2 regions of the Chamaesiphon sp. OTE_8_metabat_110 genome follow, and region 2 is predicted to be linked to the other one. Evidence: riboswitches for the same ligand, from Rfam matches in the RefSeq annotation. Region 2 holds a riboswitch; the other holds the start of a gene.
What was found. A riboswitch is a leader RNA that binds a small molecule or an ion and turns the genes downstream of it on or off. The one in region 2 is predicted to bind cobalamin.
Positions count from the first base shown of each region.

Region 1: another riboswitch for cobalamin. It lies ahead of RMO52_RS01560 (energy-coupling factor ABC transporter permease); the one in region 2 lies ahead of RMO52_RS10465 (DUF1636 domain-containing protein).

Region 1 covers NZ_JANMZA010000038.1:474-6,923, forward strand. The annotation lists gene RMO52_RS01555 (ankyrin repeat domain-containing protein) at 1-590, shown strand, start outside; cobalamin riboswitch at 899-1,069, shown strand; gene RMO52_RS01560 (energy-coupling factor ABC transporter permease) at 1,281-2,063, shown strand; gene RMO52_RS01565 (energy-coupling factor ABC transporter substrate-binding protein) at 2,044-2,364, shown strand; gene cbiQ (cobalt ECF transporter T component CbiQ) at 2,364-3,161, shown strand; gene RMO52_RS01575 (ABC transporter ATP-binding protein) at 3,154-4,014, shown strand; gene RMO52_RS01580 (LON peptidase substrate-binding domain-containing protein) at 4,111-4,752, opposite strand; gene RMO52_RS01585 (Uma2 family endonuclease) at 5,068-5,637, opposite strand; gene rpsJ (30S ribosomal protein S10) at 5,735-6,052, opposite strand; partial or broken gene RMO52_RS01595 (EF-Tu/IF-2/RF-3 family GTPase) at 6,160-6,450, opposite strand, start outside.
Region 2 covers NZ_JANMZA010000291.1:520-6,486, forward strand. The annotation lists partial or broken gene glgA (glycogen synthase GlgA) at 1-818, opposite strand, end outside; gene RMO52_RS10450 (hypothetical protein) at 980-2,350, opposite strand; gene RMO52_RS10455 (heme oxygenase (biliverdin-producing)) at 2,527-3,243, shown strand; gene RMO52_RS10460 (hypothetical protein) at 3,399-3,815, opposite strand; gene RMO52_RS10465 (DUF1636 domain-containing protein) at 3,802-4,215, opposite strand; cobalamin riboswitch at 4,237-4,388, opposite strand; gene rsmG (16S rRNA (guanine(527)-N(7))-methyltransferase RsmG) at 4,523-5,263, opposite strand; gene RMO52_RS10475 (EamA family transporter) at 5,398-5,766, opposite strand; partial or broken gene RMO52_RS10480 (ArnT family glycosyltransferase) at 5,783-5,967, shown strand, end outside.

The sequences.
Region 1 (6,450 bases), on a different contig from region 2:
CAGCGATTTTTCATGCGGCGTTGGCGGGTTCTGGTTATACCGACTGTGTGGAAGTCTTAATTGCGGCTGGTGCCAATCTCGACGTCCAAGACGATCGCGGACACACGGTATTATCCTCGGTAGCCGCTGCCGAAAACTACCCGATGTTTAATCTGCTGATGCAGGCGGGCGCATCGACAGCCGGACTCGAATCGATCCAACTGATCCAAGCTGCGACAGCCGGGAATGTCGATCGCGTCCGCTCGTTGTTGGCAACTAATGTAAATAAAGATCTCGATCGCGGTGCGGCGATTGGAAATGCCGCCGCCGCCGGACATACCCAGATCGTCGAACTCTTGATTCGAGCTGGCGCAAATGTCAATCTCCGGGATAAATTAGGATTTACGCCGATCGCCAGTGCTGCCTATGCGGGTTATGGTGAGATCGTGCGGCTGCTCATCGATGCAGGTGCCGATATTCAAGCTCCCGCTGGCGGATCTCAGAGTTATTCAGCACTAGAATACGCCCAAATGGGTCTTTATCAATTCGATCGTGACGATCTCCAACACGCTCAAATCATTCATCAGCTTCAGCAATTGGGGGCGCGGTAGATGGGAGACGGGAGATGGGAGTTGGGAGAGGTAAGAGGTAAGAGGTAGGAGTTGGGAGATGGGAGATGGGAGTTGGGAGAGGTAAGAGGTAAGAGGTAAGAAGTAAGAGGTAAGAGGTAGGAGTTGGGAGAGGTAAGAGGTAAGAGGTAAAAGGTAAGAGGTAAGAGGTAAGAGGTAAAACCTCCCCCTCCCCCCGTCTCCCCGTCACCCCCTCCCCCCAACTCCCAACTCCCAACTCCCACTAATGCTCGATAGTTACGATCGAGAGATTAGCTCGCGTGATAGGATGTAGCCAGTCGCGGATAAACCCACCTCGATCGAGATTGGGTGGTCGCGGAGATCGACGGGGAAAGATTGGTGCAAAATCCAACGCTGTCCCGCAACTGTAATGTATTCGGGATGCCATAACTCAATCTCTAGATCGTGTTAAATCTTGAATTAACTGAGTCAGAACGCCTGTCGATTGAAATAAACTACGTTCATCTGCGAGGTTCAAGGTGACAAAATATTTGGATCGAACGAGCATCGGAGCAATCTCCGCTCTAATGCTCGAAGCTTACTACAATTTATCATGGGCTGACTGGTTTCTAGGGGAGCAAGTGCAAATTAGAGCTTTGAGACTGGGGTTGGCAAGATAAAACTGATGGCTCGGCTCAGCTTTATCTTGCATAGCAAACTCACTAGAAATCAATGAAAACAAAATATCAAAAAGTTGCTACCTTGCTGGCAATAGCTGGCTTGAGTAGCTATCTAGTCATTGGCTCGCCCGCACCAGCTCAGGCGATGCACATTGCCGAGGGCTATTTACCCTTTGAGTGGGCAGTGTTTTGGTGGGTAGTTGCTTTGCCTTTTTTCTTAGTGGGCTTGCGATCGATCGATCGGATTACGACAGCGCACCCAGAATTAAAGCTACTCCTAGCATTATCTGGAGCCTTTACCTTCGTCCTCTCTGCGCTCAAAATTCCGTCGGTCAATGGTAGCAGCTCTCACCCAACTGGAACGGGACTAGGCACGATTTTATTCGGCCCTTTGGTGATGTCGGTAATAGGTGGATTGGTATTGCTATTTCAAGCGGTACTATTGGCTCATGGCGGATTGACAACATTGGGTGCAAATGCCTTTTCGATGGCAATTGTCGGTCCGCTGGTCGCGTATGTTGTCTACAATACGATCGCCAAAACTGTGCATCAAAAAGTCGCAGTATTTATGGCTTCAATGTTAGAAAACTTGTGTACTTATCTAGTAACAGCGGTGCAATTAGCACTAGCTTTTCCAGCCGCGCAAGGCGGATTTATAGCGGCCTTTATTAAATTCGTTGGTGTATTTGCGATTACCCAAATTCCCTTAGCAATTAGTGAAGGATTATTAACTTTACTGGTATGGAACTGGCTGCAAGACTACGGTCAACAGGAATTGAGAATACTAGGACTCTTTAAACCAGGAAATAATTTAGATGCAGAAATTAACGAGTAATTGGTGGCTATTAGGTATTGTTGCTGCCTTATCTTTTGCACCAGTTTTGATTTTTCAAGGTAAAGAATTTAAGGCGACAGACAGCCGGAATCAAACGGCGATCGAAGAAGTTCAACCGGGTTACAAGCCGTGGTTCCAACCTGTAATTAAGCCATCAGGCGGTGAAATTGAAACATTTTTATTTGCAACTCAAGCGGCGATCGGATCGGGTGTGACTTGTTATATTTTAGGTTTATATAAAGGGCGCACCGAACGCCGTCAAGCCGATCGAATTACCCGTTCGATCGAACATCGCGATTAGTGCAGATTCATCTCGATACACTTGCCTATAGCAATCGGCTGCGCCAACTTCCCCCCGCTCAAAAGCTCTGGTTTGCCCTCTGGATGCTGCTGCTAGCGCTGGTCAGCCACTACCCGGTACAAATCCTCATTTTTGGGTGGATGAGTGTCTGGATCGTCATTTACGCGGGGATTCCGCGTCGGGTTTACGGTGCGATGTTGGTGGGAGTTTTAGTGTTTTTGATAACTAGTCTGCCAGCGATCGCGATCGAGTATGCTAGGAACAGTACACCTGCAATTCAGGCTGATACCTTGTGGCACATGGGCATCGGCAGCGGGCAGATTTATCTGAGTTATCGCGGCACGATCCGGGCACTCGAATTGCTGGTAAGATCCTCGGCGAGTACTTCGGTGCTGTTTTTTATCGTATTGACAATTCCGGCGATCGATCTGGTTGTTACTTGCCAAAAACTTGGCTGTCCGCAGATTTTGATTGAGTTATCGTTATTAATTTACCGCTGCATTTTTATATTGGGAGATACCGCACAAACAATTATCACAGCGCAAATCTCGCGCGGTGGTTATCGGACGCACCGCTTGCGGCTCAATAGCTTGAATCTACTGGTACGACAGTTGATTCACCGGACGGCGAACCGTTATCGCCAGTTGACACTAGGCATCAATGCGCGAGGTTTCAATGGGGAATTGCGATTTTGGCAGCCGCAGTCTCATGTGTACTCGTGGCGTTATGCCATAGAATCGATCGCAGGTTGTCTGGTACTGACAATTGGAGAAATTTTGTATCGGCGCTATGTCTGAATATTTACTGGAGTTTCAAGACGTTTATTATAGCTATCCAATGGCAACGACGCCGACTCTACAAGGGTTGAGTTTGCGGCTGCCCAAACAGCAAAAGACGGCACTAATCGGTCAAAATGGGTGTGGGAAGTCTACGATGTTGGCGATCGCGGATGGATTAGCTCAGCCCGATCGGGGGAAGGTTATATTAGATAATATCCCCTTAGCTTTCAATCGAGCCGCACTCAGACGCTGGCGACAACGGGTAGGTTTAGTATTTCAAGATCCCGAACAGCAACTCGTCGCACCAACTGTCGCCGCAGATATTTCTTATGGGTTGTGCAATCAAGGTTTACCCACAGCAGAAGTAGCGGCAAAAGTGATGAAGACGCTTACGGACTTTAATTTAGAAGCCTTGGCAATGTCGCCCTTACAACACTTGAGCCTAGGACAAAAAAAGCGGGTGAGTATTGCTGGGGTAATGGCTTTGCACCCAGAGTTATTGCTCTTAGATGAGCCGACAGCTTACCTCGACTCGGTACAGACGCGCAACTTATTAGTAGAATTAGAAGCGATCGCCCAGCGTGGTACGACGCTGCTAATCGCCACTCACGATCTGGATTTTGTCTATCAATGGGCGGACTGGATTTTGGTAATGGAGCAAGGGCGGCTGATTACAGAGGGTGAAACGTTGGCGGTGTTCGATCGACTGCAATTTATGCCAGAATTTGAGCTAGGGATGCCGCTATTGTGGCAAATGTGGTCGCCCTTAGCTGCCAAAATGCCTAAAGTCCCCGCCCCTCGCTCGATCGATGAATTCAATAGTTACTTACAATCGATCTTATCGAACATCAGCCTGACTCCCGAAGTTTAGATAACGGCAATAATTCAGTCACTCTTCAGGCTCTCCCAACTCCCAACTCCCATCTCCCATCTCCTCCTAAAATAGCACTAAGAATACCGCTTAGTCCTACGGTAGAGCGTCTTTGAGCGCCGTTCTCGCCGCTAAGTGATTGCGAGTGGATGTCAAAATTTCTACTTCTCGATCGAGTCGTGTCGTAGTATCTTGCATTTCGAGTAGAGCCTGCTGTTCCGCAGCCACACCATATAGATGGCTGGCTACCCAGTACGATAGTTCGATCGGCAGTTCGGGTAAATTATCTGGTAGCTCGACGGGCTGCTCGGTGAGCTTACCAGACAGATGCACCACATCGCGCAGGAGTCGCTCCACATCGGTCGCTAAGGGGCGTAAATCTGCTTCGGTGGGACGATCTTCGATCCACTCAACTAACCCCACTCGATAGGGCTTCTCGCGCACGTATTCGAGCACTCGGAACCGCTGCTGTCCCATCGTCAGAACTTTCATCCGATCGTCTGGCAACTGCTGGAAGTGGACGATCTCCGCACAACAGCCGATATCTGCTGGTTGTCCTCTGACGGGATCCCACATCTGCACGCCAAATCGCCTGTCGCTGCTCATGATCGTGTTCATCATGATCCGGTAGCGAAATTCAAAAATATGCAGCGGTAAAGGACGACCGGGAAATAGCACCAGTTCGGGAAGCGGGAATAAGGGGAGTTCTCTCACGGCGATTGTAGAAGAAAGTGCCATTTACGGATTAGATGTAAAGCATGGGTTCTTATCTAAGGTTAACGGATCTAACCCCATAAGTGCTAGGTGCCAAACGTCATAATTGCGATCTCCAACTTCATTATAGGTCTTGATGACTGGCGAACAGATCTCGATCCAATCGCAGCTTAAGTCATGGGGCAGAAACTGCTCGGCTACATTATCCCCGTTCGAGGATATCGCAATCGTCCAATGTCTCAACTGCTCTAAAACCTAATCTGAGGTATAGATTCTTGGCTGGATTACCTCTAAGTACCCGCAATCGAACGAGTTCATTTGCAATAGATGGATGTTTTGCTAAGTTTTTGAAGCTGGGAAAAAATCGCCAATATCTAGTGAAATCTCTGGAAATTCAGGTAAGTTAATCGAGCGCGGCGGCGTAACAATTTGCACGCTAGTATAAATATTACCTTCAGGTTGACGATATATTTCTAAGCGATCGTCAATCAAATTAACAATCCAATATTCACTAATTCCGGCAGCAGCATAGAGTGGAGCTTTAGTCTCGCGATCGAACTTAATACTCGAATCCGCGACTTCAATTACAAGGATAATATCAGCAGGAGATGGATGACTGTTAACATAATCATCCGATCGCAATCTGGCGATGACGATATCTGGTTCCGGTTCGCTATTATTGAGCAAAGTAATCGGATCTTGACAGCGCACGATCGCCCGTCGTTGAATGAGCATCGGTAGTTCTGTTATGAGTCTGGTCGTAGAAACAGTGTGCCGAGTACCTTTTGCCGCCATCGTGAAAATTTGTCCTAAGATTAATTCTACTCGCTCTCCTTCCCTGATAATGCCACTTTCCATCATGCCGTAATATTCGGTACTAGTGAGCTGACGGATTTGAGTATTAACCATGCGATCGACCTCTAGCAATGCAACTTACTTTTTATGATAACATCTACAAAAAAGTCCTCAAATGAGGACTTCTGAACATAAGTTATTGGCTCAATATCTAGAGTTTCACTTCAATATCTACACCTGCTGGTAAATCTAATTTCATCAAGGCGTCGATCGTTTTGGCAGACGGATCTTTGATATCGATAATGCGACGATGGGTGCGAGTTTCAAAATGCTCGCGGGAATCTTTATCGACGTGGGGCGATCGCAAGACGCAATAGATCCGGCGGCGAGTTGGTAAGGGAATCGGCCCGATCGCAGTTGCGCCAGTCCGATTGGCAGTTTCGACAATTTTGTCACATGAGGTATCTAGTAAACGGCGATCGAATGCTTTAAGACGAATCCGAATTTTTTGCTGAGTAATAGTTGCCATAATTTTAGGGTTTGGTTGTCAAGGTACAAAAGTAAGAAATAATTCATCAGACACAAAGATAGAGATACACCCAAGGCATATCTCTATCTTTAATTTAGGTAATTAACCTATTTGATAATTTTGGCGACGACACCAGCGCCGATCGTCCGACCGCCTTCACGGATTGCGAAGCGCATTCCTTGTTCGATCGCGACTGGGTTGATCAGTTCTACGGTCATTTTGACCCGATCTCCAGGCATCACCATCTCAGCAGCACTACCGTCATCGGCAGTAAAGGCTTGGATGTTGCCAGTTACGTCAGTCGTCCGAACGTAGAACTGAGGACGATAACCGGGGAAGAATGGAGTCTTACGACCACCTTCTTTGTCGGTAAGTACGTATACTTCACCTTCAAATAC
Region 2 (5,967 bases):
AAGGTGTCGGGATTGATGGCTAAGCCAACTTCCTGCTGGAGTGCGGCTTTATTTTTGGGACGATCTGCGAGAGTTTTGGTAGTAAAATTCTGGACTAAAGCTTTATCATTTGCCGGATCGTAGACTTCGGTATCAATGCCATTGACGATACCCGACAACCGCCCACTAATGAAAGATAGTAGCCCTTCAATCGTCTCACCATACTCGATCGTCTGAATTTGTGCGGCATAAGTCGGCGAAACTGTATTGACGCGATCGGCATATTGTACCGCCGCCGCCATGGTATTGTGACCTTGCATATACCACGGACACCAGGTAATCCGCTCCAGGTACCACCGCCACGGCCCTTGGTAAGCTAAATTGTGAATGGTGAAGATCGTACTGATATCGGGATCTTGGTGCATCCAGACGGGTAGCATTCCGGTATGCCAGTCATGACAGTGGAGAATATCTGGCTTCCAATAGTTCCAGCAAAACTCCGCCGCGCCATTAGCAAAAAACGTAAACCGCCAATCTTCATCCTCACCGCCATAAATCCGCAGCGGATCGAATACTGGATGCCCAAATAAGTACAGTGGGACATCGGTACCGGGCAAAACTGTCTCATACACCGCGAAGTGATTAAACATCGCGTAGCCATTCCAGACTGGCTCGTAGGGAATATCTAATTTACCAACTAGCGAACCATAATAAGGCATGAAGATCCGAACGTCATGACCCATTTTCCGCAAGAACTTGGGAAGCGCACCAACAACATCACCCATCCCACCAACTTTTGCAATGGGCGCAGCTTCCGCCGCCACAAATAAAATTTTCATAGCTATTTTTTATATTTAGGTATCCGATCCTAATGACATTAGGATAGTCATCTCAGCCATCATACCAGCCATCCAGACCCCAAATTGATTAAAATCTAGATACCTTGGTGTATTGCCCTCCAGTATTATTTCTAATTAATAATTATTAACTATTAATTATTTTAAAGATATTCTAGTAATCTCGGTCTCACGCCAAATAAAGTAAGGATAGCAATGCTCCCTAGCGCAGCCGTAGTATATATCTCAAAATTTTCGACGCGATTATTGCCAAGTTTGATATTTTTCTCAAATTCTTTTTTATTCAATTCCATTAATTCAGTATGCAGATTTTTGTAGCGATCGAATGCCCAATTCGATTCACCAGGATTGGTACCGACACACAAGGCGATCGCTTCAGCTACTTTGCCACTGCGATATAGTTGGCGAATTTGTTTATCGATTTTGAGATAATCGTTAAATGAGCGAAGTGTCTCGATTGCCAGTTTTCGCTCGCCATTAAAGGTAATATTATTTAGTGCATTTGTGAATAATCCAGTTACTTCTCCAGACTTGATGTCTAACGAAGTATTGAGAATCACATTCTCGATCGATAAATTGGGTGGTATGGTAAGAATTTTAGCAACCTTGTCATTAAATGATTGCTCGTGCTTGGGACTGTTTGCTCGATCGAGCAGATAACGGCTCTCGTCGGCGTTAGCTTTATATGACAAAGAGCGCATTTGTCGCAGCGCATATAAAGAGTCGAAAGCATCAGCTTTGGCTACTTTTAAATTTGCAGTCGCGCCAACAAAAGAACTAATTGTATATCCTAAAAGAACGATCGCGATCGCTGTTGCTCCGAGTAACGGTAAATTTAAAATCCGCCGCATTCGTTGATAGATAAAGATCTGCATGATGACTAAAATCGCAATCTGAATCAATCCAACGATCGCGATCGCCAAGCCAATTCCACCATTAGTAAAACGTTGCCGCGTATAACTTTTTTCTAATTCTTGCGAATTTACTCGACCTAATTGTTCGGCTTGGGGAATGATGTCCCGATCCATTAAAGTAGCGGCACTCTGATAGATATTCAATGCACCCGCAAGATCTCCGCGTTTATGCGCTTCTCTGGCTGATTGAAGCTTCAATAAATAAGCACTGTTGTTTAATTGTAAACCTTGAATGATTCGCTCTTCTTCTGGATAGGTAATATTTCTGGCGGCTGCTACCAATCGATCGGCAATTTTCTTGCGATTTGTCTCAAAATCTGCCAATACTTGCCGATTTGCTCCTGGTTTCAATAGCAATTCATTTGCCAAGCTCGCATCCATATCGGCAAATGAATCTTGTAGTTGCTGCGCTGTGAGAATACTCGGTGCAGCATCTTTACCGACAGTCTTGAGCGCTTGGCGCTGGGCGTTGACACCATAGATGCTAATAATTAACATCAATAAGCTAATTCCCCATGTCGCATACCAACCACTGCGGAGAATTTGTGGTGTATTGAACTTAGTGGCTAATTTTTGAGCTGAGCTGGGAATAGCGGTCATCTGAATCGTGCTCCAAATTATCAAAATAATCCTGTCGGGTGGAAATATTGCCATCCAACTCATCATTGGGATTCAATGTAGCAAATATGTTGCATGGTCATAAATCTTAATAGTAATTCTCAGCAAATTATCTTAAGCTAACAGATTAGTGGATATATATTCGGAATATTTTTAACATGACTTCTAATCTGGCTACTAAATTGCGTGAAGGTACTAAAAAATCTCATAATATGGCAGAGAATACGGGCTTTATCGCCTGCTTCCTCAAAGGCACTGTGGAAAAGAAATCCTATCGTAAGCTAGTCACCAACCTCTACTTCGTCTACTCGGCGATGGAAGAGGAAATGCACAAACGTTCCCAAGACCCAATTTTAGCCAAAGTCTTCTTTCCCGAACTCGATCGCAAGGCTGCACTAGAGCAAGACTTAGCCTTCTATTATGGTGCCAACTGGAAAGAGCAAGTAGCACCCTCAGAAGCTACTAAAAAGTATATCGCACGGATTCACGAAGTTGCCGAGCAAGATCCCGCACTGATGGTAGCACACCTCTACACCCGCTACCTGGGCGATCTTTCTGGCGGTCAAATCCTCAAAAAAATTGCGGTAAATGCGATGAAACTCACCGACGGTGAAGGCACCGCGTTTTATGAGTTCGCCCAAATCCCTGATGAGAAAGTATTCAAAGCTAACTATCGTCAAGCAATGAACGATCTTCCCATTGACGAAGCCAAAGCCGACGCCGTTGTCGATGAAGCCAACGCCGCCTTTGGGATGAACATGATTATGTTCACAGAATTAGAGGGTAATCTGATTAAAGCGATCGGAATCCAATTATTCAATCTCCTCACTCGCAAACGCAATCGCAATGGTGGCGAATTGGCTACTGCGGAGTAGGGAGTAGGGAGTAGGGAATAGGGGATAGGGAATAGGGGATAGGGAATAGGGGAGACTGGGGGACTGAGAGTTTCTTGCTCCATTACCTCTTACCTCTTACCTTTTACCTTTTACCTCTTACCTCTTACCTCTTACCTTTTCCTAAAGCCTACCCTCTACCCCCTATCCGCAACCCATCGCCGACAGACTTGTTGATAACAGTCTGGCGGCGAAATTTTGAGGTTTTGACACCAGCCGATATCGAGATTGGTATTAGACTCGATCGCAAAAATTAGCTCGGTTTGGGGGTGATAATTAGTGACAGCAGTAATTATCGGCTCGATCGATCGATCGGGTATCAGCCATTCTTGGAGATAGATCGCAAGCTGTGGCTGGGGAACATAGCGAAAATTGAGATCCGACAACAACGAATCGCTCCCACGAGCATCAGCATCGCCAAAGAGGTCTACTGGGCTGCTAATTGCTACAATTCCCCGATCGAAATTTAGATAGCCTTGCCAAGCCCGATTGCCAATCCAGAGGAAGTTTTGAGCAAACAGGCTGGTGCGGCTCGACGTATTATAGTGCCGCATGAGAAGGTGTAGGTACGAAGAGGGGGGGAATCTTGGCGAGGATGCCTTGCTTGAGCGGTGCGGGGCGCTCTGCCCACGGTAGCACTCCAGTCGGATGCTGATAGTATTTCTCGGCACAGTTTAGGATATTGCCCAGCTCCACAGTGGGATCGTCACTAGCAATATCCCCAAATAAATAAGTGTGCTTGCCAGCAGCGGCAAAAGAAATCGCACAAGAGCGACTACAAGCACTCATACAGCCAACGGCTTGAATCGGAAACTCTGCTGCCAAATCCCAATCTCGATGCAGGGTTTCCAGCTCTTGGAGCAGCCGTTCGCCAGCACTGGTACCAACGCGCTGACCATCTTGCCACTTACTGCCGCAAGTGGTACAAACAAATAAACTCTGTTGTGGGTTCACCTAATACCTCGTAGGTTAAATTGAACTAGATATAGTGCTGGCGGGCATTCTGACTCGATCGCGGCGCAGTTACCAGCGATTTACAGTTGCGGGACAGTGTTGGATTTTCACCAAGCTTTCCCCATTACTTCGAGTGGCTGTTCCCCACTCAAACCAGATCTGAAGTTTCATTATACAGGTTCTGAGATCGCTTACAGAAAATTCGATCTCTCATCACTGACGATCGGGTTTCTCATAATCGATCGAGCGTTACTAGTGCATTTGTATTGTAATTTCTCGATTTCAGAGTACTCACGCGATCTGTAAACTACAATGGTTTTTGGGTCGGAATTCCGATTGCTCGTGGATAGTAAGGATGCGTATCGGTAGTTTTATGTAGCCAGATACAGTGGCGGATGCTGTTAGTAAGCGGAGTATGAAATAAATCTGTTTTAACGATTTCACCACCTAATTTAGCAACTGCTAATTCGAGACTACTAGCTTCTTCCTCAGTCCAATTACCCCGATAGAGGATGGCTGTACCGCCAACTTTGACTAATGGTAGTGCATATTCAGCACAAACATTTGCTGAGGCTACCGCTCTTACTAGGGCGAGATCGTACTGATGACGGTGTTGTCTTTGCTGTCCTAATTCTTCAATTCGACTCACTAGCGGATGAATATTTGGGAGGTCAAGTTCGGGCGCAATCGATTCGATAAATCCAATCTTTTTATTAGTAGAATCAACTAAAGTAAGCTGCCAATCGGCTCTAGCGATCGCGAGTGGCAATCCGGGGAAACCAGCCCCAGTACCGATATCGATGACTTGTAACGCTCTAGAGTCGCTAATTAACTCGCCCACACCGCGCACGGAATCCCACAAATGTTTTTCCCAGAATTCTTCAGGCGCGGTAATTCTAGTGAGGTTTAATTGTTGGTTGGCAGTAATTACTTCTGTATATAAAGCTTGGAGCTGTACTTGCTGTCGATCGCTCGGACACCAATCGATACCTTGCCATACGTCTACATTTGGTAAAGAGGTTGAACTAGGTATTGATGAAATATTCATGCAGGTGATTAATAATTAATAATGTGTGTATTGCAAATAAGTGGATTTTGTAGGGTGGGCACTGCCCACAATATTTAAAATAATTAAATCTACTGCTTATTAATTTTAGACAATTACAAAATGCAAGCTAGAATTTACTTATGTGAAACGACTAAGACGACCCCAAGGGAAATAGCAGCTAAACCAATAATTTGCATAAAAGCGATCGACTCACGAAACCAAAAGTGACCGATTAATACCGAACAAATATAACTGAGTGAAATTGCGGGAGCGGCAATACTTAAATTGACGCGAGTGAGGAGGAGAATATAGACAACTGCCCCGATCGCATAGCAAGTTAAACCAACTAATAATTCTGGAGTGGTAACGATACTAAAGATATGATTTAGAGCGTTATCGACCTCAACTTTTCCCAGTTTAACAGCGCCCAGCTTGAGAAAAAATTGACCGCATACGCCAGCTAAAACCGAGATTAGTAGTAAACTGAATTCTGATATGGTCACAATTTAATCCTTGAGTGTGAATATACACAAATATGTATTGCTGGGGCAGAGATTTCCCCGATCGAGCCTGTTACTATTTGCTCTACCATTATTATTAATTAATGGCGAACATCAGAGTTTGATGCCTCATGATGAGGGTTACTATGCAATTCAAGCTCGCTGGATCTGGGAGAGTGGCGACTGGCTGACACCGCAATGGTG